DNA from 2 places in the Candidatus Clostridium stratigraminis genome. Region 1 is predicted to be linked to the other one. Evidence: riboswitches for the same ligand, from Rfam matches in the RefSeq annotation. Region 1 holds a riboswitch; the other holds the start of a gene.
The links. A riboswitch is a leader RNA that binds a small molecule or an ion and turns the genes downstream of it on or off. The one in region 1 is predicted to bind cyclic di-GMP.
Positions count from the first base shown of each region.

Region 1 (13,214 bases):
GTTTCATTATCAGCTGCTGTTAAAGTAATATTAAGTGAATTTTGATTTATCCAATTAGTTGGTGCATTAATACTTGTAACTGGTGGTACAGTATCAACAATAAGTTTTGCTAAAACAATACTAGATGGATCAGATTCACCAAATGAATTACTGTAAGAAGTAACATAATATTGATGATTTTCATATGAAAGATTAGTAAAGGTATAGGATAAATTATTTAGGTTTTTTACAAGTAAAACAGGAACGCCATTTATTATCTCATATATATTATAACCATTAGCATAAGTTATAAAGTTCCAAGTAAGCTGAACACTTGTTTTGTCTAGGACATTAATGTTTACCTCTGGAGACTGCATTACAGGGTAGATAATAGTTTCAGTCAGCGGATTAGATAAGGCTGATTCTCCGAAACGAGTACTATAGGCAGTAATCTGATAAACATGAGTTGCTTCTGACAAATTATAAACTTTATAAGTTAAGGCTGTTCCTTTATATATCAATTGCAGCGTGCCATTTGTTACTTCATAAATACGATATTCATTAGCCCAGCTAACAGCTTGCCATGAAAAAGTAATGTTATTAACATTTATAACAGCTGCTGATAAAGTTGGTGAGGATATTACTGGCCAAGTTAATGTAAAGTTTATTGTGCTGTCGGTTTGAGATTCACCAAAACGCGTACTAAATGAATCAACTTCATAACTGTAATCACCCTGAGGCATATTAGTAAAGGTTATAGAAACTCCGGTTACAGTTTGCTTTAATACCTTTTGTCCATCAATAATTTGATATACATTATAAGCTGTAGCATAGCTTGAAGCGGTCCATTTTAAAGTAATATCATTTCCATTTGCTATACTATTTGTTAAGTTAGTGGGTGCCTGCATTGTAGGAAAAACTAATGTTAGGTTTATTTGACTTCCTATTGGAGATTCACCAAAACGCGTACTATAGGAATCAACCTCATAACTGTAATCCCCTTCAGGCATATTAGTAAAGGTTACAGAAGTACCAGTAACAGTTTGCTTTAATACCTTTTGTCCATTAATAATTTGGTACACTTTATAAGATGCAGCATAACTTGATGCGGTCCACTTTAAGGTAATATCATTACCATTTGCCATAGTATAGGTTAAGTTAGCGGGTGCCTGCATTGTAGGGAAAATCAGTGTAAGGCTAACTTGACTTCCTATTGGAGATTCACCAAAACGCGTACTAAATGAATCAACCTCATAACTGTAATCCCCTTGAGGCATATTAGCAAAGGTTACAGAAGTACCAGTTACAGTTTGTTTCAATACCTTTTGACCATCAATAATTTGATATACGTTATAAGATGCTGCATAGGTAGAAGCGGTCCACTTTAAAGTAATATCATTTCCATTAGCAATAGTATAAGTCAAATTAGCTGGTGCTTGCATTATTGGGAAGCTAACAGAAAGTGATAACTCACTTCCATCTGTTGATTCGCCAAATCTGCTGCTTACTGAAGTAACAACATAAGTATGATCACCTTCAGCTATGTTAGTTAAGGTAGTTATTGTAGAGGTTACAGTAGCCTTAAGAACTAATTGATTATCAATTAACTCATAGATTTTATAACTGCCAGCATATGTTACAGGTGACCATGTTAATACAACATCATTAACATTTTGAAGCTTATATACAAAATTACTTGGTGCAGCCATTGTTGGAAGCACTAATGAAAAAGTAGTTTCTGCTCCAATAGGAGATTCTCCTAAAAGTGAAGATACAGAGTCAATAATAAAGTCGTAATCCCCTTGAGGCATATTTGTGAAGGTTACTGAAGTAGTAGTCACTGTTTGCTTTAAAACAGGTTGTCCATTAATAACTTGATAAATTTTATAACTTGTGGCATAGGGAGCAGCAGTCCATTTTAAATTTATGTCATTGCCATTTAAAATACTATAAGTTAAATTAGTAGGTGCCTGCAAAATTTGCCCGTTTAAGTTAACAGTTATATTGCTGCTATCTACTGATTCTCCAAAGCGGCTAGAATATGAGTGAATTTCATAATCATATTGACCAGGCAGCATATTTGTAAATGAAACTGTTGTTCCAGTTACAGTACTTTTTAAAATTGTTACTCCATTAATTATCTGATAAATCTTATAGCTTGTTGCATAGGGCGATACATCCCAGCTTAAGGTAAAATCTGTTGCATTTTTAATGGTTTGTATTACATTTGCAGGTGGCTGCATAACTGGAGGTACTAAAGTAAAGGCTATGCTGCTGCCATCTTCAGATTCTCCAAAACGGGTAGAATAGGAGTGAATCTCATAATTATAATCTCCACCAGCCATATTAGTATATGTGATAGTTGAACCAGTTAAGGTACTTTTTAAGACCTTTTGGCCATTAATAATCTGATATACTTTATAGTTCGCTGCATAAGGGGAGGCTCCCCAGCTTAAGGTAATATCATTTCCATTTGTAATGTTATAGATTAAATTGCTTGGTGCCTGCATTATTGGAAGAACCAAAGTAAAGGAGGCTTGACATCCATCTTGTGATTCACCAAAACGATCACTATAAGATCTAACTTCGTAAACATAATCACCAGCAGGTTTATTGGTGTAAGTGACTGTTGTACCAGTCAATGTACTTATTAAGGTTTCCTCACCATTTGCAATCTGATACACTTTGTATGCTGTAGCATAAGGAACAGTTTCCCATTTTAAGGTTATATCATTCCCATTAGCCATGCTATATGTTAAATTACCAGGTGTCTGCATTATTGGAAGAACTAAAGTGAAGAAAGCTTGACTTCCATCTTGTGATTCGCCAAAACGATCACTATAGGAGTGAATCTCATACACATAATCACCAGCAGGTATATTAGTGTAGGATATACTTGTTCCTGCAGCTGTACTTTTAAGAACCTTTCGGCCATCCACAATTTGATATATTTTATAGTTTGCTGCATAACTTACAGCATTCCATTTTAAGGTTATGTCATTACCATTAGATATGGAGTAGTTAAAATTATTTGGAGCTGTCATAATTGGGAAAGTAACTTGAACCTGTATATATCCTGAAAGTGAAGATTCACCATAAAGTGAATTAACAGAAGAAACCCCATAGGTGTAGTTTCCTTCAGCTGTATTTGTCAGGGTATATGTGGAGGTTTTTGTAGATGCAACTAAGGTTTGCTGACCATCTCCTGCAATTTGATAGACATTATAAGCTTGAGCATATTGAGAGGTTGTCCAACTTAAAACAACATCGTTTCCATTTTGTATTTTGTAAGTTAAATTAGTTGGTCCTGCCATAATTGGGTAAGTAATATTAACTGAAACAGGAGCACAGGGACCAGATTCACCAACAGTACTTAAGGTTGAAACAACGTAGCTATAGGAGCCTTCTGGAAGGTTACTAAAGGTATAAGATGTTGATGCTGTAGTACCAAGTAATTTGAGCTGACCGTCAAGAATTCCATAAACATTATAACCAGTAGCTTGATAAACAGAACTCCATGTAAGTTTTACATCACTTGGTGTTGTGAGCTGAATGGAGAGATTACTGGGCGGCAGCACCGTATTATCAGTAGTTAATGCTGAAGCATATACCGATGGAAATACAAGCTGCAATGCCAGCAGCAGTGATACAAAAAATAGAGCACTGCTAAAGAAACGTTTTTTCATGATATATTCCTACCTTTCACTGTGAAAAAGGGAAGAAAAATGAATCGTAAACAAGATACACAATCTAAAAAACTATGCTCTTGTGGCAACCGGCTGCCATCCACGTAAAAATATTCGTGGTTCAGGCCCTTGGCTTTGCGTCTCATGGTTTCCCATGGTTTGCCTTTTTCACTTTATAATATATTTAGATATGCAGCTTAGTGGTTTAACTATATTCATTAAATAGATAAACTTTAATTACACATCTATATGAAAAGTTTAATATATTTATTAAAAACAAACAAATAAATATTATCAAAAATTTCAATTTTATCCAATAATACTATTGCCATTATCACAATACCATGGACTTTTCTATTGCCCACGAAGTGGTTTTATCAGTAAAAGAATCTAATTATTGCAGTTCACCTTAGATGGTGGACTTTTTTATTTAATCTCTTTTATTAATATGATAAAATTACCATGTGATGAGGGGGAATATCTATGCTCAAAATTTTTAAAACTTATAGGGGGCTACCCAAAAGTATTTATATTTTATTTATTGCACAAATAATTAATAGATTCGGTGACTTTGTGGTACCATTTCTAACTCTGTATTTAACACAAAAAATTGGATTATCCGCTGGGATATCTGGAATCATTGTTACAGCAAATATACTTATAGGCATTCCTGCCTCATTGATTGGCGGAAAGACAGCAGACAGTCTGGGAAGAAGAAAGACTTATTTATGGTCTCAAAGTATTGCTGCTATTTCTTTGCTGCCTTGTGCAGTATTTAAGAATCCTGTTATTATAGTTACCTGTCTAATGATTAATGCATTTTTCACTGGATTTATTAGACCTGCATTAAGCGCTATAGTAGCAGATGTTCTTCCACCTAAGCAGAGACAGCTTGGTTTTTCGCTGCAATATTTAGGAACGAATATAGGTGTGTCCTTAGGACCAATTGTGGCAGGAATTTTATTTAAAAATATGCTTCCTATGTTATTTATAGGTGATGCCTTAACTTCTTTATTAGCTGTTATACTTATTGCACTTTATGTAGAGGAAACTAATCCATCCCACAATAAGGTAATTAGACAATTTGAAAAAGAAGAAAAAGGCGGCGTTATAAGAGCCTTTGCTAAAAGGCCCTATTTATGTATCTTTTTAGTAGTATATATAGCCTACTGTTTTGTATATACTCAGCACAGATTCTCATTACCAATTACCATGGGTGATATATATAAATTAGATGGCTCAACAAGATTTGGTTATCTTATGAGTATAAATGCCTTTACAGTAATATTTTTAACTGTAGCAATAACAAGCTTAACTCATAAGTTTCATGCTCTTACAAAGATAATCATTGCGGGAATACTATATGCAATAGGATTTGGTATGATAGGAATTATACATAATTTCGCTCTATTTGTATTATCCACAGTAATTTGGACAATAGGTGAAATATTAGTTACTACTAGTTTTGGAGTTTACATATCAAATAACAGCCCAAGTAACTATAGAGCAAGTTTTAACGCAGTTGGAGGGTTAAGCTGGAGTATTGGAGGTGCCCTTGGCACATCCCTAGCTGGAAAGTTCATAGACAGTTTTGGACTGAATTATATATGGTCATTGACATTTATAATAGCTGTTATAGCTACCATAGTTATGTATGTAGTTAAGATATTATCAGTTAATGAAGAAAATCGGTTAAAAGAAGAGAAATGTAAAGAGGTGAAAGCTTAATATTTTAAGTATATATTTAAATTATAATAATTAAACAATACATTAATTTGTGTTATAATTTAATAATAAAACTGTACTATAAAGTTAATAATTAAATAATAGATTAGAGGTTATTGTTTTATTTTATTTATTAAAAATAGAAAATAAAACTTTGGAATTATTAAAATTCATAATTATTTTTACTCATTTTATATAATCGGAGGTAAGTTATGCGTTTTGTAATAGTAACAGGACTATCAGGGGCCGGTAAAACACAAGCTATTAGATGTTTAGAAGATTTGGGGTACTTTTGCGTAGATAATTTACCTGCTACCTTAATACCTAAGTTTGCAGAAGCTTGCTACCAAACGGAAGGCAAAATAGATAAAATAGCATTAGTTATAGATATTAGAGGCGGACAATTCTTTGACGATTTATTTGTAAGCTTAAATTATTTGAAGGAACAGGACTTAAGCTATGAAATATTATTTTTAGATGCAAGCGATGAAACAATAATTAAAAGATTCAAGGAATCTAGAAGGAAACATCCTTTAGCACCAGACGGAAGAATTCTTAATGGCATTATTAAGGAGAGAAATAGACTTAAGGAAGTGAAGGATAGGGCTAATAATATAATCGACACAACAAAGCTTGCAACTAGAGAGCTTAGAGAAAAGCTTACTTCCATATATTCTGAGGAAGGACAGATTGAAAACGAGCTTATGATTACTGTACTTTCTTTTGGATTTAAGTATGGAATTCCGGTAGATTCAGATTTGGTTTTTGATGTTAGATTTTTGCCGAATCCTTTCTATATACCTGAACTTAAGGTATTTTCGGGAAATGACAAGGAAGTTAGGGATTACGTGTTTAACTTTGAGGTTACAAACAGTTTCATTAATAAGCTTCAAGATATGGTGGAATTTCTCATACCAAATTATTTAAAGGAAGGTAAGAGACAGCTTATTATTTCAATAGGCTGTACCGGCGGCAGGCATAGATCAGTAGCCATAGCTAATGAAGTATATAATAGGCTTAAAGCTAAAGGTCATAAGGTAACAATAGACCATAGGGATATTAATGAAGATATTAACAGAGGTGGAATGAAGCTATGAGGTTTATTGACTGGCTTAAACCTGGAATTAAAGTTAAAAGATGGGTTATGCTTGGAGCCCTTGGAATATTAATGATAGCCTTCGGACTTGTAGAATGGATTCAACATAGATGGTATAGTGCTTATTATATTTCTTTTTATGTTTTCTTAATGTTGGCAGGCGCCTTTTTGCTGTATTTAGCGGTATCACAAGGCATGAAATCCTTTATTTTCTTAATAAATAAGGGTTATATTAATGTTTCTTTGGATTCAAAGAAACTGGAGAATTTAATTTATGAAAAAAGGCTATTAGTAAAAGGGCCTAAGATTGTGGCAATCGGCGGAGGAACTGGACTATCTACAATGCTTAGAGGTCTTAAGTATTATACAAGTAATATTACTGCTATTGTTACAGTTGCAGATGATGGCGGCGGCTCTGGGGATCTAAGAGAGGATTTAGGAATACTTCCTCCTGGTGATATTAGAAACTGTATTCTTGCACTGGCAGATACAGAGCCATTAATGGAAGAGCTGCTTCAATATAGATTTACTGGGGGCAGGCTTGAAAACCAAAGCTTTGGAAACTTGTTTCTTGCTGCTATGGATGGAATTTCTTCTAATTTTGAACAGGCTGTCCAGAAGATGAGTTCAGTTTTAGCGGTTACAGGTAAAGTGCTTCCAGTTACCTTAGATAATGTGGTGCTTAAGGCAAAGCTTAAAAATGGCGAAGTAATTGAGGGTGAATCAAAAATACCTGTGGCTGCACTAGAAAATAATAGTCCCATAGATAAAATATTTTTAGAGCCTTCTAGCGCAAGGGCTCTTTATGAATCGCTGCAGGCTATAAAAGATGCAGATGCAATTATACTTGGACCAGGAAGCCTTTATACTAGCGTTATACCAAACCTTTTAATAGATGATATTGGAAGAGCTGTACAGAGAACAAAGGCATTGAAAATATATGTTTCAAATATAATGACTCAGCCAGGTGAAACAGATGATTTTAGTGTGCAGGATCATTTAAAGGCGATATTTAAGCATACCAGTTCTGATATGGTGGATTATGTAGTTGTAAACAATGGTAGAATCAATAAAGAATTAGAGAAAAAATATCTTGAAGAGGGTTCGACCTTAGTTAATCTTAATGAAAAGGAAATTGCTGCCTTAAATGTTAAGATAATCGCTGGAGATCTTATAAAGGTACAAAATGGACTAATTAGGCATGATTCAGAGAAATTAGCAGGAATATTAATAGAAACCATAATGGAAAATCAATTATTATCTGATAAGAAGAAGATTATAGAATACTTCTATCTATCTGAAAGACTAAAGGAATCAAAGGGAATTAAATATCATTAAAGTATATACTTTATAATTAATTCATGGTTTAATTTCATGTAACTTATTATCTACTTAAAGGAGCAGAATTATGTCATTTTCGGCGAAGGTGAAAGGTGAGATTTGCAGAATTGGAAACATAACTAAAAGTGAAGCTAGAGCAGAGCTTTCAGCAATAATGAAGGTAAGCGGCACCTTGTCCCTTGGGGGCAGTAAACAGCTTAGTTTTAGAATTTCAACAGAAAATCCATCTATAGCTAGAAGAGTATTTAAACTCTTAAAACAATTTTTTAATATACATACAAATCTCTTTGTAAAAAGAAGCAATTCCTTCAAGAAGAATAATATATATATGGTTATTATTACCGAGGAAATGGGTGTAAGGGATCTATTAAAGGAAGTAGGGGTTTTAAGCAAAACAGAAGGAATAATATCCCTAGATTATGAAATCCCAAAGGACTTTATTTCAAAAGACAGCACTAAAAAGGCATATATTAGAGGAGCTTTTTTAGGCGGCGGAAGTATAAGTAATCCAGAAAAGACCTACCACCTTGAATTTGTAACTCATAATATTGATTATGCAGAGCAGCTTTCAGAGGTCATTAACACTTACGGACTCTTTTCTAAGGTTATTCAAAGAAAGGGAAGTTATGTAGTTTATATTAAGGAAGGTGAGCAAATAATTGATCTCCTTAATATTATTGGTGCACATACATCCCTGCTTGAACTAGAAAATGTTAGAATAATGAAGGAAATGAGGAATAATGTTAACAGGCTTGTAAACTGTGAAACAGCTAATTTAAGCAAAACTGTAAATGCAGCAGTTAGACAGGTAGAAAGCATAAAATTAATTGAAAAGGAAATAGGGCTTCAAAGACTTCCCAAAAATTTAAGAGAAATAGCTGAGCTAAGACTTAGCTTTCCTGATGAGTCTTTAAAGGAATTAGGAGAATTATTAAATCCACCAGTTGGAAAATCCGGAGTAAATCATAGACTTAGAAAAATAGAGAAAATTGCAGAGGAACTAAGGAGAGAGGGAAGGTAATTATTATGTCAAAGCATGAGGATATAATTAAGTATATACTTTCATTAGAGGTTGGAAATAAAATCTCAGTCAGAAGCATAGCTAATGCCTTGGGGGTAAGTGACGGTACTGCTTATCGTGCCATTAAAGATTGTGATGCACTAGGAATAGTAACGACTATACCAAGAGTCGGCACAGTTAGAATAGAAAAGGTAGAAAAGAAAAGTATAGAGGCATTAACCTATGGGGAAGTAATAAATATTATTGACGGCTCCTTACTTGGCGGAAAAGACGGTATTCACAAGACCTTAAGCAAGTTTATCATTGGAGCAATGACCCTTGATGCTATAACAAAATATATTAGCCCAAACTGTCTAGTTATTGTGGGAAACAGGGAAAAGGTACAAAAGCTGGCCCTTGAAAATGAATGCGCGGTGCTTATTACAGGAGGCTTTGGCTGCAGTGAGGAAGTTAAAAGGTTAGCAAATGAAAAATGCCTTCCTATAATATCCTCCTCCTATGATACCTTTACCATTGCAAGTATGATTAATAAAGCCATTTCTGAGAGCTTAATTAAGAAGGATATTATTTTAGTAGAAGATATTATGATAACTGAACCTGTATATTTAAGGGATACAGATTTAGTTTCACGCTGGAAAGAGCTTATAAATGAAACAAAGCATGAGCGCTATCCAGTTGTAGATTCAGAAATGAAGGTAGTTGGAATTATTACCTTAAAAGATATGCCAATTGGTGCTGCTAATGATGATGAATTTATTAGTAAGTATATGACAAAACAAATTATAAATGTTACTCCAAAAACTACAGCTGCATACACTGCTCATATTATGGGTTGGGAGGGCATTGAACTTTGCCCTGTAGTGGATGGAAGAAGGCTTATTGGTGTAGTAAGCAGACATGATGTAATTAAGGCCCTGCAGTACATCTCAAGACAACCTCAAGTTGGAGAAACAATTGAAGATCTAGTACTTAAAAACTTCCAGTTTGAAGATGGCGATGAAAAAATGCACTTTTGGGGAAAAATAATTCCTGAGATGTTAGATCCAATAGGTACAGCCTCCTGGAGCGCTTTAAATATGCTGTTATCAACCATGGGGATTATGAATTTAAGGCAAAGAAATAATATAAATATTTCAGTAGACAGCATTTCTACATACTTCGTTAAGCCAGTACAAATAGATAGCCACATTGAGATTTTCTCTGAAATCATTGATATGGGAAGAAGCTTCTGTAAAGTTGAAATTACCATGCTGGACAATAAAAGCGAACTTGTTGGAAAGGCCCTGTTGTCAGCAAAGGTGCTGAGGAAATAGGGGGATGTGGCACGGGGACGTTACTTGTGGCATATTTGCTTGTCCTATTTTCAGAAGATATAAATTATAGATTTAATAAGGAGGCTAAAACCATGTTTACACATATTGTGTTTTTCAAATTTACTGAACCAAAACTGCAGCATGCAGAGGAAGGAAAGAAGCTTTTGCTTGCCATGGAAGGAAAAATTCCAGAGCTTAAAGAGCTGGAAGTTGGTGTGGATCTGCTTCATACTGGACGTTCCTATGATTTAGCTCTTATTACTAGATTTGATAATCAAGAGGACATGGATAAATACCAAGTTCATCCCTACCATGTGAATGAGGTGCTGGCAAAGCTTAAGCCAATGCTTGAAGGATCAGCAGCTGTGGATTTTGAAGTTTAATCTTTACATACTTTGACACTAAATAGAGCTGAAGTCACTAATGACTTCAGCTCTTTTGATGTACATAATTCTCTTAACAAATTTCTATGAAATCTTTTATAAGGGTGCGGGGGGGATAGTGGGATTAAATACTAGTGTTTTTGGTTTATACATTTTACCATCCCAGGAATAATCAATGCCAATATAACCAATTAAACCCCCAAAATCACTTTCATCTCTTAACACATAAACACTGATATCAGCAGATAATTTATTATTTTCTATAGTGTATTCTACAGATCTAATATCTGCATAGGGATCATGAGGCTTTGCATAGTTAAATTTAGAAATATCAAGGTTATATTTATTTTTACCTGCAAGAACTGTCACTTTACCTCCATGCTGCTTCAATTTTATATCGCGACTAATTGTGGATTCTATTGACTCTAATGCTGCCTCCTCATATCTTCTGTATGAGTCATGATACTGATTTAGAATATGAATATCCCTAAAAGGCTTTCCTGGGACAGCCTCATTGTTATTTAGTATTACAATAACATCTTCAAAAGTATCACCGTTAATATCCTCTCTATATAATGCAGGTTCGTATTTTCCATGGTGCCAATTTGGAAAGTTGTAAAAATATTCACCCCTATCACCAATTTGAACAGTGAAATTCTCATAATTTATCCAGCTTAACCTATTAGCGATTAAGTAAATATTCTGGTGCCATACATTAGACTGTAAACTTTTAAGTACGATTCTCTCAGCTGCATAAATATTTTCTAATTTGAATGTAGACAAAGTCAAAGCTATAAGGCAGCAAGCAGTGATTTTTTTAAACATATTCACACCCCTTTTAAGCTTAATTTAACCAATAGTTTAAGTTATTATTTTATTAAAATTTCAATTATCAATTTTTTTAATAGTTAAATAAGCGTCTATAAAATCTTTCAATTAGAAATTAGGTAAATTAGTGCATATAATTTAATTGTACACTGCACTTTGAGGATTAATTTTTAAAAGAGGAAATAAGATGTATTACATTGGTATAGATATAGGTTCTACTGCTTCTAAAGCAGTTGTTATGGAAAATGGAGAAATTATTAAGTACTTTATACTTCCAACCGGCTGGAGCAGTATTGAAACTGCAGAAAACATTAAGAAATCCTTAACAAAATATGGATACTTTGATAATGCCTTAATTGTTGCTACAGGCTATGGAAGGGTTTCTGTACCTTATGCAAATAAAACTGTGACAGAAATAACCTGCCATGGGAAAGGGGCTTATTATCTCTTTGGAGAAAATGGTATTGTTATTGATATAGGAGGTCAGGATACAAAGATAATAAGTATTGAGGCTGGAAACATAATGAATTTCACTATGAATGATAAATGTGCTGCTGGTACTGGAAGGTTTCTTGAGCTTATGTCAGGAACTTTAGGTTTATCAATAGATGAATTAAGTGAACTTTCCAAAAAAGGGAGTTCAACTTCAATTAGCTCTATGTGCACTGTCTTTGCAGAATCTGAAGTTATAAGTCTTATAGGAAATGGTGAAAAAAGAGAGAATATAGCCTTTGGCGTTATAGAATCTATAAGTTCTAAGGTGAAGTCACTGTCCCAAAAACATGGCTTTGCAAATAATTATTTTCTAACTGGTGGACTTTGCGATAATAATGCCATAATAGCAAGCCTTTCTAAAAAGCTTGGCGTACAAATTAATACTCACAAGCTAGGCAGATATGCAGGAGCAATAGGCGCAGCGCTTATTGCAAGCAAATTGACAATTAATAACAATTCAATATTATAAATTAAACAATAGGGGGTTTTATCAATGGGTGATTACAGAGAACTTTGGAAAAATTTAAACATGGATTTAGAGAAGCATGATCAACTTTGTGCTGTACTACCAGAAATGTATGGTTCTGTTTACTTAAGTCAAGAAAATAGGCCAGAGGGAATGAACTATTTTAATTTTGTTGTTTCTGAGGTACATGGCCTTAGAGTAGAGGAATTAGACAAGCACAAGAAAAATGGAGGAAAGGTACTTGGAACCTTCTGTGTATTTGTGCCTGATGAAGTTATACTAGCTGCAAATGCTATTTCAGTAGGCCTTTGTGCAGGTTCTCAATTTTGGGTAGAGGATGGAGAAAAGCTGCTTCCAAGAAACATGTGTCCTTTAATTAAAGCAGCTGTAGGAGCTAAGGTAAGTGGAACTTGTCCTTATTTTCAATCCTGCGATATGATAATAGGGGAAACAACCTGCGATGGAAAGAAAAAGGCTTGGGAAATTCTTGATGAATATGTTCCTGTTCATGTTATGGATCTTCCTCAAATGAAGAGGAATAAGGATTATAATATGTGGATGGATGAAATTAAAATATTTATTGAAAAGGTTGAAGAGCTAACAGGAAATAAAATAACTGTAGAAAATTTAAAGAAGGCAATTAAGCTTGTAAATAGAAAGAGAAGTGCTCTTAAAAGGCTTTATGATTTTAGAAAGCATACTCCTTCACCAATTAGTGGTAAGGATGCACTGCTTATTTCTCAAATTGCCTTTTATGATGATCCAGAAAGATTCATTCAGCAGGTTAATGCCCTTTGTGATGAACTGGAAGAAAGAGCTAAGACATTAAAGAGTGAAGGCAAGAAAAGAATAATGATTACGGGAACTCCAATGGCTCTACC
Region 1 is NZ_JBJHZZ010000005.1:117,634-130,847, forward strand. It holds gene ACJDUG_RS09815 (OmpL47-type beta-barrel domain-containing protein) at 1-3,665, opposite strand, end outside; cyclic di-GMP riboswitch class I at 3,747-3,839, opposite strand; gene ACJDUG_RS09820 (MDR family MFS transporter) at 4,149-5,393, shown strand; gene rapZ (RNase adapter RapZ) at 5,603-6,487, shown strand; gene ACJDUG_RS09830 (gluconeogenesis factor YvcK family protein) at 6,484-7,824, shown strand; gene whiA (DNA-binding protein WhiA) at 7,895-8,848, shown strand; gene ACJDUG_RS09840 (DRTGG domain-containing protein) at 8,854-10,161, shown strand; gene ACJDUG_RS09845 (Dabb family protein) at 10,254-10,544, shown strand; gene ACJDUG_RS09850 (hypothetical protein) at 10,641-11,369, opposite strand; gene ACJDUG_RS09855 (acyl-CoA dehydratase activase) at 11,560-12,336, shown strand; gene ACJDUG_RS09860 (double-cubane-cluster-containing anaerobic reductase) at 12,361-13,214, shown strand, end outside.

Region 2 (13,214 bases), on a different contig from region 1:
AAAGACAGAAGATTGTTAAAGGGTTATATATAGGTGAAGGTTTATGATATTTTGTTCGTTATATAGTGGCAGCAGTGGAAACAGTATATTTGTATCCTCCGGTAAGACAAAGGTGCTTATTGATGCCGGGTTACCAGGTAAAAATATAGAAAAGGCCTTAAAGGAAATAAACGAAAATGCTTCAGAATTAGACGCTATTTTTGTAACTCATGAACATATTGACCATATTAAAGGTGTAGGGGTATTATCAAGAAGATATGATATACCCATATATGCAAATGAGCTTACTTGGAAAGCCATGAGTAGTTTAGTAGGTAATATTAAAGAGCACAATATTATGGTTATGTCTAAAAATTATACAAGCATAAAAAATATGGATATAAAAAGTTTTCCAATATCTCATGATGCAGCGGCTGCACAAGGCTATGCATTATACCATAATAAGAAGAAAGCAGCTGTTGCTACAGACTTAGGTTATTACTCTGATATAGTAAGAGAAAATATTGAAGATGCTGATGTACTTCTATTTGAAAGTAATCATGATATAGAGATGCTAAAATTTGGACCATATCCATATAATTTAAAAAGAAGAATATTAAGTGATATTGGACATTTATCAAATGAGGACTGTGGGAAAGCCATAGCAGATATGATAGATGGCTACAAGAGAAAAAAAGTTGTTTTAGGACATTTAAGCAAGACTAATAATTATCCGGAGCTTGCATATCAAACAGTAGTAAATATTTTAACTGCTAGAAAGATAAGCTTAAATAAAGATATTGGACTCACTGTAGCTAAGAGGGATATGCCAAGTAATTATGTTGAATTTTAGAGTGGGGTGAGAGCATGAAAAGGTTACTTTCAGTATTCTTATTCAGTACTTTAGTTATTACTTCAATAGGATTTACTGGGTGCGAAAAAAAAGATAAACTTAGCTCAAATAACAATGAGAAAATACAAAGTGTAGTATTGCCTAAAGAGAAAGATAATAGTATTAGTTTAGATTTATACTTTGATGGCTCTACTACAAAGGATAAAGCAGAGGTAGTTAAAGAAGAAAGGCTTATTAATAAAGAAGAGGTTATTGGCGAAATTATAATGCAGGAATTTTTAAAAGGGCCTTCTAACGTAAGCATGTTAAAGCCAGTTCTACCTAAAGAAACAAAACTTCTTAGCTTTTCTATTAAGGATAAGGTAGCTTATGTGAACTTAAGTAAAGAAGCTAACTTTGATATGACTCCAGTTAAGGAAGAAGCCTGTCTTAGAGGCATTTTAAATTCTTTGACTCAGCTTCCATCAGTATCAAAGGTAAAAATACTAGTTGAAAACAAAGATATAGAAAGCCTAGGGGGAAATTACAATATATCTAAGCCCTTTGGGAAAGATGATATTGAAAATATATTGTTGAAAAAATAAAGAAAAATTATTATAATTGTAATAAAGTTACAACAAAAGATTTACAAAAGTAGGTTAAGTCCTGAATGGACTTTTACGGGTAGTATATGATTGGTATGAACCTATTTAACTACCCAGTTTGACCAGCGAAAGGAGAAACGAGAATGAGCCTATATAAAGAATGGACAGATATGGTTGTAGAGTATGTAAAAACTAAAGGGGAAGCTGCTTTCTGGAAGGAATATGGAGCAATTGAAAAAAGTATATATACGAAACTCTTAGCAAATCATAAAGAAATTGTAAAAGGTACAGTTAAAAACTTGGCAGAAGAATTCCAAACATCAAACATATTTTTTATGGGATTTTTAGATGGGATTAATGAAAGTTTAAAAGAAAGTATTGATTTAGAAAATATAGATGAAAATTCAGAAATAGAAATAAATATAGACTTTGAGAAGCTTTATTTCAATATGCTGGATGCAAAAGCTGACTATCTATATGAACTACCACAATGGGAAGGTATCTTTGTTAAAGAAAAGAGAAAAGAAATCCAGGTAAAGTGGAGAGAAACTAAAACTATCATTAATGAAAATAAAGTAGGAAGAAATGATCCATGTCCATGCGGCAGCGGGAAAAAGTATAAAAAGTGCTGCGGTACTAATGCATAATATCAATTGTAACTTAAATGCCGACCTATTGTATAAATATAGGGCGGCATTAATTTTATAGATAAAGGATTGAGGCTAGCTATGAATATAACGCTAATAACTGTTGGGAGAATAAAAGAAAAATATCTTAAGGATGCCATTAATGAATATTCAAAAAGGCTAAGCAGATATTGTAAACTTGAAATAATTGAACTTCAGGATGAGAAAACACCTGATAATGCTTCGGAAAAGGAAGAATTTCAGATAAAGGTAAAGGAAGGAGAGGCAATTTTAAAATGTATAAGGGATAGTATGTTTGTAGTTGCCTTGGCCATAGAAGGTAAAATGTTATCTTCAGAGGAGCTTGCAGAATTTATTAAAGATGCAGGCATAAAAGGTAATAGCAGTATAGCATTTGTTATTGGAGGATCCCTTGGCCTTTCAAAGGAAGTTTTAAATAGAGCTGATTATAAATTATCTTTTTCAAGAATGACTTTTCCTCATCAGTTAATGAGAGTTATTTTACTTGAACAGGTTTATAGGGGATTTAGAATTAATTACGGTGAACCGTACCACAAATGATGTAAGTATGAATTATGTGATATTAATTAAATTGCAATAAGATTTTAAAGGTTGAGGAAAAACTCAATCTTTTTTTCATTCACCCACCATTCTTAAAAACTATGGGTTTCTGTTGAAAAATATGGTAAAATATGATTATTTAATAAGAATTCCAACCTAAGTAAGGAGAAATTATGATAGCAGCTATAATAACTTTTGCATTAACACTAATTGTAATCAGTATTGCATACTTAGATATTAATAAGAAGATACATTTACTGAATAAAATCTTTTTGCATGTGTATTTTATTTTCGCTCCTCATATTTTTTTGTTAGGGTACTTTTTTAGTGAACGTACTAAATTTGGACAAGATAACGTTATATGTAAATGGATTATTTTAGCTGAGGCAATTTTTTTCACTTTTTATATTTGGATAAAAGTAAATATAGTTCCATATGCTAGGAATCATATTGTAAACATTAGATTAAGGGTAATGATATGTGGAAGAAGTATTGTTTTATATGGATTGTATGCAGCTTTTATTCAAATCATAATATATCAAATGGGAGTTGCAACAATACAAAACCTCGCCATACCTAAGAATATCTTAATAATAGACATTGTTATTATGGCATTAAATATTATTATATTACTTACAAATGGTATGATAAGAATTTTATGTACTTCAAGAAGATTAAATATAATGAGGCGACTTATAGTAGTTTTTGGGAGCCTTATTCCAATCATAAATGCGCTTATAATGATATATGCCTGCCATATAGCAAGAATAGAATATGATCATGAATGTTATAAAGTAATTAATAATAAAGCTCGTGTTGATTCAGAAGTATGTAAAACAAAATATCCACTCGTATTAGTTCATGGTGTTGGATTTAGAGATTTAAAATACATTAATTACTGGGGAAGGATACCTAAGGAATTAATTCGCAATGGAGCAACAGTTTATTACGGTAATCAAGAAGCTTGGGGGACAGTTGAGTATAATGCAAAGGACATTAAAAATAAAATTCTTGATATTATGAAAGAAACAGGATGTAAAAAGGTAAATATTATTGCCCATTCAAAGGGAGGACTAGATGCACGTTTTATGATAAGTAAATTAGAGATGGGGGACTGTGTGGCATCACTAACCATGATGTCATCACCACATAGAGGATGTAAGTTTGTTGATATTGCTTGTAAACTTCCTGATAAAATTTACAAAGCTATTGCAAGGTTTTTTGATAAATATTATAGGTTTCTAGGGGATAAAAATCCTGATTTTTATACTGCAAGCAGACAGTTTTCAACTAAACATAGTGAAAAATTTAATGAAGAGGTAAGGGATGCTCCGCAAGTGTATTATCAAAGTTACGCAACGGTAGTAAAGAATATATTAAGCGATTATATAGTAGCCATACCTTATATTTTAGTAAGGTTAACAGAAGGTGAAAATGATGGCTTAGTATCTATTAAATCTGCTAAATGGGGTGAATTTAAAGGGGTATTAAAAAATAAACGAAGGCGAGGGATCTCTCATGGAGATATTATAGACCTAAGAAGAGATGATTATAAAGGGTTTGATGTAATAGAAAAATATGTGGAAATTGTAGCAGCACTTAAGGAAGAGGGTTATTAAACACTTATTTTATGATAAACCTTTGCTTATCGATAGCAAAAAAGAAATTAAAGGATAAATGAATAATACGATAATAGAAGTATAATAGTTTTATCTATTAATAATAAGATATTTTTATTTTTGATAGGAGAATAGAGATGAAAAACAGAAAAATGAAGATGATATCCTTAATATCTGTTTTGATAAGTTTAATGTAAAATTTGAGATTCAAGCCTTAGGACTAACTGTTGAGAGAATCAGTGGAAGTGATAGATATAGTACATCTTTAGAGATTGTAAAATATATAGATAAGAATTGTTATAATGTAAGAAAATAGTTATAAGCAATGGCTATGGTGAAGCTAATGTTTGTTTTTGAGCTTGTTCAGGTGACGCATAATGTGCATTCTGAATGAGCTCTCTTTTTATGGTTCTATAAAAGAAATGGGAAAACCTCTTTTGAAGTAGTTACGGAGGGCCGTACTACAAAAAAATGAGGTTTTTAATCAACATTTATTATTAAATGTCCATATTTGAAATATATTGTTGAAATATATTTTTTTACAATTGTTGTTAATAATTGGTATATTGGATATAATTATATTTAAAACAGCATGTTTAATATATTTTACTGATCAGAACCTATCAATGTACTATAGGATAAATTATCAACAAATTAGATTTAGATTTGATTTCTTTGTAGAAAATATTAGAAACTTATCTTTAAATTCTAATTTTATATATTTTAGCAAGCTGAATTTAAATTATACTAAAGGATGGAGGTGATCTTTCATAATATAGGACATATCTCTAATGTCGAAGATAAGAAACTAATGCTCCTGTGCAAGTTTCTTATATTAGGGGAGCTGAGAAGTGCGGTCTGTATCTGGACACTTGGGCTGCATGGAGCTAATAGTGTAACCGCCCCTCTTAAAAAACAAAAATATTTTAAGAGGAGAAAATTTTATGAACAAGAAAAAAATATCATTGGCTCTGGCTGTTACAATGTCATTAAGCATTAGTATTGGAACCAATGCTAATGCAGCGAGTGCAACTAACATCCAAACAGGTAGAACACAAATGTCAGACATAAAGGTTACTGGGGTAATTACCCCAGATAAACCTACACATAAAAACGGAGATACAACGGTTAACTTAACTGGAACAGTTACCATTGATGGCCCACAATTAGTTGTAAAAGTAGATGGTGATGATAATACTGTTGTGAAAAAAATTAGTGATACTAAATGGTCTTATTCATATGTAGCAAAATTAGATCAAAATACAGCAACAGACCCAGTGTTTACAATTGAAGCCTATACAATATACGTAAATGGAAAGCCCGCTGGTGATGTTCACACAAAAGCGACTCCTGTTACCGAAAAAGTGGATATAACTCCACCAGTTATCACCATCTCAGATTATCCGAAAGACCCGACTAACCAAGACATCACTGTTACCGTAAGTACCAACGAAGGTACACTCAATGCAACTAGCCATACTTTCACAGATAACGGGAGTTTTGATTTTGTGGCAACTGATGCAGCTGGGAACCAAACTATTAAAACTGTAAGAATTAATAATATAGATAGAGTGGCACCTACGGCGGCAGTTAATTATTCTACCACTACCCCAATAAATAAAGATGTGGTGGCTACCATAAAACCGAGTGAGCCGGTAACTTATACAAACATCGATGCTCTACCTAGTACTATTATGTTTGACTCAGATGCATCTACATTGACATTTTCTAAAAATGGAAGTTTTGATTTGACATTTGCTGATGCAGCAGGTAATCCGGGATCTATACGGGTTAACGTGGAGAATATTGACAAAACATCTCCAGTGGGTTCAATTGAGTATTCAGAAACTGCGCCAACGAATCAAGATGTCACTGTAACACTTAATGCAAATGAACCTATTACCGTAACTAATAATGGAGGGTCATTATCATATACTTTCAAGGAAAATGGAGATTTTACCTTTGAATTTGTAGATGTAGCTGGCAACGTGGGTAAGGCTATGGCAAGTGTTAGTAATATTGACAAGGTAGCTCCAACCGCAACCGTTGAGTATTCTACTCAGAATCCAACAAATAAGGATGTTGTAGTAAAAATTACTCCTAGTGAGTCAGTTACTATTTTAAACAATGGAGGAGCAGACACATACACATTTACAGATAATGGGGAATTTACATTTAATTTTGTTGATGCAGCGGGTAATAAAGGTACAGCTACCGCGGTTGTTAGCAACATTGACAGGATTGCTCCTGAAATTACTATAGACCCATTCAATTCGACTGATCCAACTAACCAGGACATTACAGTTTATGCTCATACAAACGAAGGTTCACTTAACGCAGCTAGCCATACATTTACTGAAAACGGAAAGTTTGAATTTGTTGCAACTGATGCAGCAGGAAATGTGACTTCAAAAACCGTACAAGTCACAAATATTGACAAAGTAGCTCCTGTAATTACACTTGGAGATTATAATACATCTCCGACAAACAAAGATATTACAGTTACCGCATCTACTAATGAGGGTACACTTAATGTAGATAGTCATACATTTACCTCAAATGGAAGCTTTACTTTTACAGCAACTGATGCAGCAGGAAATGTAGCTGAAAAAACCGTAGTAATCACAAATATTGATAAAGTGGCTCCTGTAATTACACTTGGAGATTATAGGACAGATCCAACTAACCAAGACATAACAGTTACCGCAACCACAAACGAAGGTACACTTAATAAAGATAGCTATACATTCACTGAAAATGGAAGCTATACTTTTACAGCAACTGATGCGGCAGGAAATCAAAGCAGTAAAACAGTTACCATTAACAATATAGATAAAGTCGCACCAGTCATTACAACAGGCAGCTATATCACTTCATTAACTAATAAAGATATCACAGTTACCGTTAGTACTGACAAAGGTATGCTTAATGTAACAAGCCATACATTCACTGAAAATGGAAGCTTTACCTTTACAGCAACTGATGAAGCTGGAAATAAAACTGATTGCATCATAGTAATCACAAATATTGATAAGGTAGCTCCTGAAATTACACTTGGTGATTATACAAAAGATCCGACTAACCAAGACATAACAGTTACCGCTGCTATGAATGAAGAAGGGTCACTCAATGCTCAGAGCCATACATTCACCACAAATGGTAGTTTTGACTTTGTAGCAACAGATCTAGCCGGTAATACTACCACAAAAACAGTTACTATTACGAATATTGACAAGATACCACCAGTAGTAACTGGAGTTATAAATGATAAATATTACAATATAGCTGTAACACCTATTTTTAATGAGGGAAATGCTACACTAAATGGAGCACAATTTACTTCAGGAACATCGGTATCAAATGAAGGTTCTTACACACTAATTGTAACAGATACGGTTGGAAACAAGACAACAGTTGAATTTACAATAGATAAAACACCACCTCAACTGATTAATGTAACATACAACAGCAAAAACCAAACAGTTACAGGGAAAGCAGAAGTGGGATCATTTGTAAATGTATCATTCATAAATAATAATAGCAATGACGGCGCTACAACTTCCGTTGCTACTGTACAAGTAACGAATGCTGATGGTTCATTTACTATTGCAGCAAAACCAAATAAAAATCAGTCGATTATTGTAACAGCTACGGATATTGCTGGTAATTCAACAGTTGTAAACAACGTACCAACAAATTAAATATTAAGGTAATCGCTCAATATTTAAGTGCATTTATAAAGTACCTTTGGCGTGACTAACCATAATAGACCATTTAGGAGTCTATCATTAATCTGTTAAAGCAAGCTGCAGAAGAAAATGAATATATTAAAATGAATATAGAAATGGACAATGGTATTTGATGCCATTGTCCATTTTGAAATTCAATGTGAAGTTAGGTGCCAGCCTCATTAGATATTAGGATCATTGGCGTTTTCCCATAACCTTCGTTATACCAGTTATGGGAACAAAAGCTGTGCTAATAAAAAGAAATAGAAATTTAGGTTTATTACAAACAGTCTGTTTTTATCTTAATTTATTTACCAATTGTCGTGAAGCCATTATATTCTTTTTGTGATCATCCAATTTATCAGAAATCATACCTAAATATAATAAGTCTGTTAAAATTAAGGATGAATTTCTTGATGAAACAGCACCGAGTCTTAAGTCCTTTTCTTGAGATGGTACATATAACACTAGATTTGTAAATTTCAATAATGGACTTTTTATAAACTGTGTTATTGAAATTGTCGTTGCTCCTTGATTTTTTGCCTGTTCCATTGCTATGTTTATTTCTTTTGTATTTCCACTGTAGCTAACCGCAAGGGCAACATCCTCTTTAGATATATAAGTTGTTGCTGCTAATTGCATATGGAAGTCGTTATAAAACACTACATCAAATCCAACACGAGATAATTTTTGAGCTAAATCATAACAACAAATTCCAGAACTACCTATACCGTATAAATAAATACGTCTAGCATTTTTCATAGCCTGAACTGCATCATTTAGGGTTTCAATTCTTAAAAGCTTGTAAGTCTGCTCTACAGCAGAAGTATCAGATGCCTTTGACTTTTTTACTATTGTTTTTAAAGAGTCATTTTGGCAAATCTTTTCAGAAAATAGTGGAATTTCTTCAGTATTATCCTTTGCAAGGTCTATTTTTAATTCACTAAAACCATTATATCCAAGTTTTTTTGAAAACCTTATAATTGCAGCTGGAGATGTATTTGTTTTGGCAGCAATATCCTGAACTGAATCATATATTATACTATTTACATTCTCAAAAATAAATTGTGAAATTCTCTCTTCTGTCTTTGTGAAATTATCACAGGATTTAATTTTATATAAACAACTCATGAAATGACCTCGCTTTAAATTTCATTGGTTAAAATTAATATACCTATAATAATTGTACCAAATTTATTGATAAATTGCATAAGATTTAACCTTTTATTTTTCTAATAGCTTTTGAAATATTACCATTCTCATTAGTTAAAATTTCACTGCAAACTTCTTTGCTTTTCTTTGTTAAAACCATACAAATTGCAACTTTAACATTATTATCACTTTCCAATAAATATTTAGAGGCCTCATCTGTTGTACAATTTGAACTTTTAGCTATAATATTTGTAGCTCGAGACACTAATTTCTCATTTGTTGGTTGAACATCCACCATTAAATTGTGATAAACTTTACCTAGCTTTACCATTAAAGAAGTAGAAATCATATTCAATATCATTTTCTGTGCAGTTCCAGCCTTCATTCTTGTACTGCCAGTAATAACTTCCGGCCCAACTATAGCCTCAATTGATATATCAGCATGTTTACCAATTTCAGATGAATGTACACATGAAATTGTTCCAGTTAATGCACCAATTTCACGAGCATAATCAAGTCCACCAATTACGTAAGGGGTTCTACCGCTGGCAGCTAGTCCAATGACAACATCGTTCTTATTTAGTTTATTATTTATTAAATCCTCTTTGGCAAGTGTAGGTGAATCTTCAGCGCCTTCTATAGCTTTTAAAAGGGCACCATATCCACCTGCTATTAATCCTTGAACTAGGCTAGGGTCCACTCCATAGGTTGGAGGACATTCACTGGCATCTAACACTCCAAGCCTTCCACTTGTACCAGCTCCTATATATATAATTCGGCCCCCTAATAACATTCTTTCATAAGCAAGATCAACTAATTTTTCAATAAATGGAATCACCTTTTCTACTGAATAAGCAACTTGTTTGTCTTCATTATTAATTGTCTTTAAAATATCTTTAGTATCCATAACATCAATATTTACACTATTTTCATTAATTCTTTCTGTATCAAGAACATTTAAATCAACTTTCATTATAATCACTCCTTTGTAACTCCATTATAATAATATTAAAATAAAATTTCAATATTATTTAAAATAATGTGTAATAAATCTTCGAAATAATTGTTGAATATTTGTCATATTTTTTATTTTTATTAATAAACTTATTATTACAAGGTAATTAAATAAACGGCTTAATTTTAATTATGTAAACAAATACATAAAGCTGGATTACACATAAACTTCATGCTGTATATTAAATTAAACTTATTATAGTTTTAAAAGTTCTAGTTTAAAAGAATGATGAAATATTATTTTAACTATAGAAACTATTTTTTTGAAATATTATTGACATATGAATTGAACAAGCTATAATAAAAGTATACCAAATAAAAAATGCAAAGGTTATCAATGATAGTAGATATGTAGCTAGGAATTATTTTTAATAAGATTTTATTTCTACTATTTATGATGACGGAAAGGAGATATTATGGATTATAAAAGAATTGCACAAGAAGTATTAAATTCTGTTGGTGGGAAAAGTAATGTTTCAGCTAACTTCACTTGTATGACAAGACTTCGAATCTCTCTTAAGGACACATCAAAGGTAAAGCTTGATGAAGTTAAGAAAATTGAAGGTGTATTGGGTGTAGTTGAATCAGACACATTACAAGTTGTTTTTGGACCAGGAAAGGTAAATAAGGTTGGAGATGAATTTGCCTCTCTTACAGGTATAGCGCTTGGAACTTCTGATGAAGTTAATGCAGAAGATCTTGCTAGAGAAAATAAGGCTGCAAATAAAGCAAAACAAAATCATCCTGTCCAAGTTTTCTTAAGAAAAATTGCTAATATTTTCGTACCTTTATTACCAGGTATTATTGCAGCAGGTTTAATTAATGGTTTAACAAATGTTATAAATGTATCTACACATAACTCCATCAGTGGAATTTGGTGGTATGAATGTATAAGAACAATGGGATGGGCGCTATTTGCATACTTACCTATATTGGTTGGTATGAATGCAGCAAAGGAATTTAAAGGCTCACCTGTACTTGGAGCATTAGCAGGAGCTTTATCAATTGCAAATGTTGCTATGCCTCTTCTTTCTAAATATGGTGCAGGCAAATTACCAGTTAACCTTCCAATAACAAACACTGTATTTAATCCAGCAGCTGGTGGATTATTAGCAGCACTTATTGGCGGTATGGTCTTTGCATTAATTGAAAGGCAAATTCGTAAAATTATGCCAGACATGCTTGATACCTTCTTTACACCATTACTAACAGTAATTATTGGCAGCTTAGTTGCATTACTTGTTCTTCAGCCAATTGGAGCTGGACTTACAACTGGAATTTTCGGGTTATTAAGCTTCTTCTATAATAGCTTAGGAGTGGTTGGTGCATATATTTTATCTGCAGGGTTCTTACCACTAGTTGCAGTTGGATTACACCAAGCATTAACTCCAATACATGCAATGTTAAATGATCCTAATGGAGCTACAAAGGGAATAAACTATCTATTACCTATTCTTATGATGGCAGGTGGCGGACAGGTTGGTGCTGGTTTTGCATTATACCTTAAAACTAAGAATAAGAAATTAAAACAACTAACTAGAGACTCATTGCCAGTTGGTATTTTAGGAATTGGCGAACCAATGATGTATGCAGTTACTCTTCCACTGGGAAAACCATTTATTACTGCATGTTTAGGAGCAGGACTTGGCGGAATATTAGCACGTATATTTAATTTAGGAACTGTATCTCAAGGTGTATCAGGATTATTTGGATTATTAATAGTTCAGCCAGGAAGTCAAATTTATTATATAATTGCAATGGTAGGAGCTTATATAGGTGGATTTGCATTAACTTATTTCTTTGGAGTTGATCATGATAGAATTGATGAGGTATATGGAAAATAATTAGATTAACTTACGGAAAAAGGTGTTATTATGAATCAATTCGGAATATCACTATATCTTGGAACTGGATTTGAAAAAAATAAAGAAATAATTGAAAAGGCCCAAAGTAATAATGCTAAATATGCTTTTACCTCACTTCATATACCTGAAGAGAGCATAGAGGATTATGAAAAAGAGGTAAAAGCGTTACTAGATATTTGTAAAATAAACAATCTAAACTTAATAGTTGATGTAGGTCCAAGAACTTTGGGAAAGCTAGGCTTTAAAGACTTTAAAGAATTAAAGCAAACAAGTATAACTCATTTACGTTTAGATTATGGTTTTACCTATGAACAAATAATTGAGCTATCTAAAGACTTTAACATTGTATTCAATGCATCAACCCTTACAGAAGAGGACATAAAAGAATTAAAAAGACTTAATGGAGATTTTTCGAAATTTTCAGCATGTCATAACTTCTATCCTAAGCCTTTAACTGGATTGTCCTTAAAGAAGGTATTGCATATGAATCAAAGGCTAAAAAGTCTTGGAATAGCTACAATGGCCTTTGTGGCAGGAAATAAAGAATTAAGAGGGCCACTTCATAGGGGATTGCCTACAGTTGAAGAACATAGAAATGGTGATATATTATTTAATGTTCTTCAATTAATAAAGAAATGTGAAACAGATATATGTATGATTGGTGATATAGATATTTCAGATGAAGACTGGAGAAAATTAAAAGAATTATCAGTAGGATATGTAGCTTTACATGCTAATATCAATGAAGAATATTCATTTGTGAAAGATACTATTCATCATGATAGACCAGATTCCAGTGAATATGTTATAAGGTCTCAGGAATCACGCGAGTTTAGTTCACAAGGGAAAATTTTCAAAGTTGAATCTTTGAAAGAACGTAAAAAAGGCAGTATTTCCATAGGAAATCTCGATTATTTAAGATATTCAGGTGAACTAGAAATCGCAAGACAAGACCTTGAATCTGAGCCTAAAGTTAATATTATAGGTGAAGTTCATAATGAGGACATTAAGTATTTAGATTATATTACAGATGGTTTAGGCTTTAAATTAATATAGCTTTATAAATAAGAAATCCATCCTTTTAATTAAGGATGGATTTCTTATTTAAGACTTATATAAAGGTTATATAAAGCCTTAAATGATAGATTAATTTAAATAGCTGAAAGTTTGATGTATAATATAGTAAATAAATATTCAAGATAAATAATTATC
Region 2 is NZ_JBJHZZ010000008.1:24,388-37,601, forward strand. It holds gene ACJDUG_RS11810 (UDP-N-acetylglucosamine 1-carboxyvinyltransferase) at 1-19, shown strand, start outside; gene ACJDUG_RS11815 (MBL fold metallo-hydrolase) at 44-832, shown strand; gene ACJDUG_RS11820 (GerMN domain-containing protein) at 847-1,416, shown strand; gene ACJDUG_RS11825 (SEC-C metal-binding domain-containing protein) at 1,560-2,063, shown strand; gene rlmH (23S rRNA (pseudouridine(1915)-N(3))-methyltransferase RlmH) at 2,145-2,624, shown strand; gene ACJDUG_RS11835 (lipase family alpha/beta hydrolase) at 2,798-4,243, shown strand; cyclic di-GMP riboswitch class II at 5,074-5,157, shown strand; gene ACJDUG_RS11840 (beta strand repeat-containing protein) at 5,188-7,944, shown strand; gene ACJDUG_RS11845 (MurR/RpiR family transcriptional regulator) at 8,269-9,102, opposite strand; gene murQ (N-acetylmuramic acid 6-phosphate etherase) at 9,188-10,099, opposite strand; gene ACJDUG_RS11855 (PTS transporter subunit EIIC) at 10,554-11,981, shown strand; gene ACJDUG_RS11860 (MupG family TIM beta-alpha barrel fold protein) at 12,012-13,058, shown strand.
Region 2: another riboswitch for cyclic di-GMP. It lies ahead of ACJDUG_RS11840 (beta strand repeat-containing protein); the one in region 1 lies ahead of ACJDUG_RS09815 (OmpL47-type beta-barrel domain-containing protein).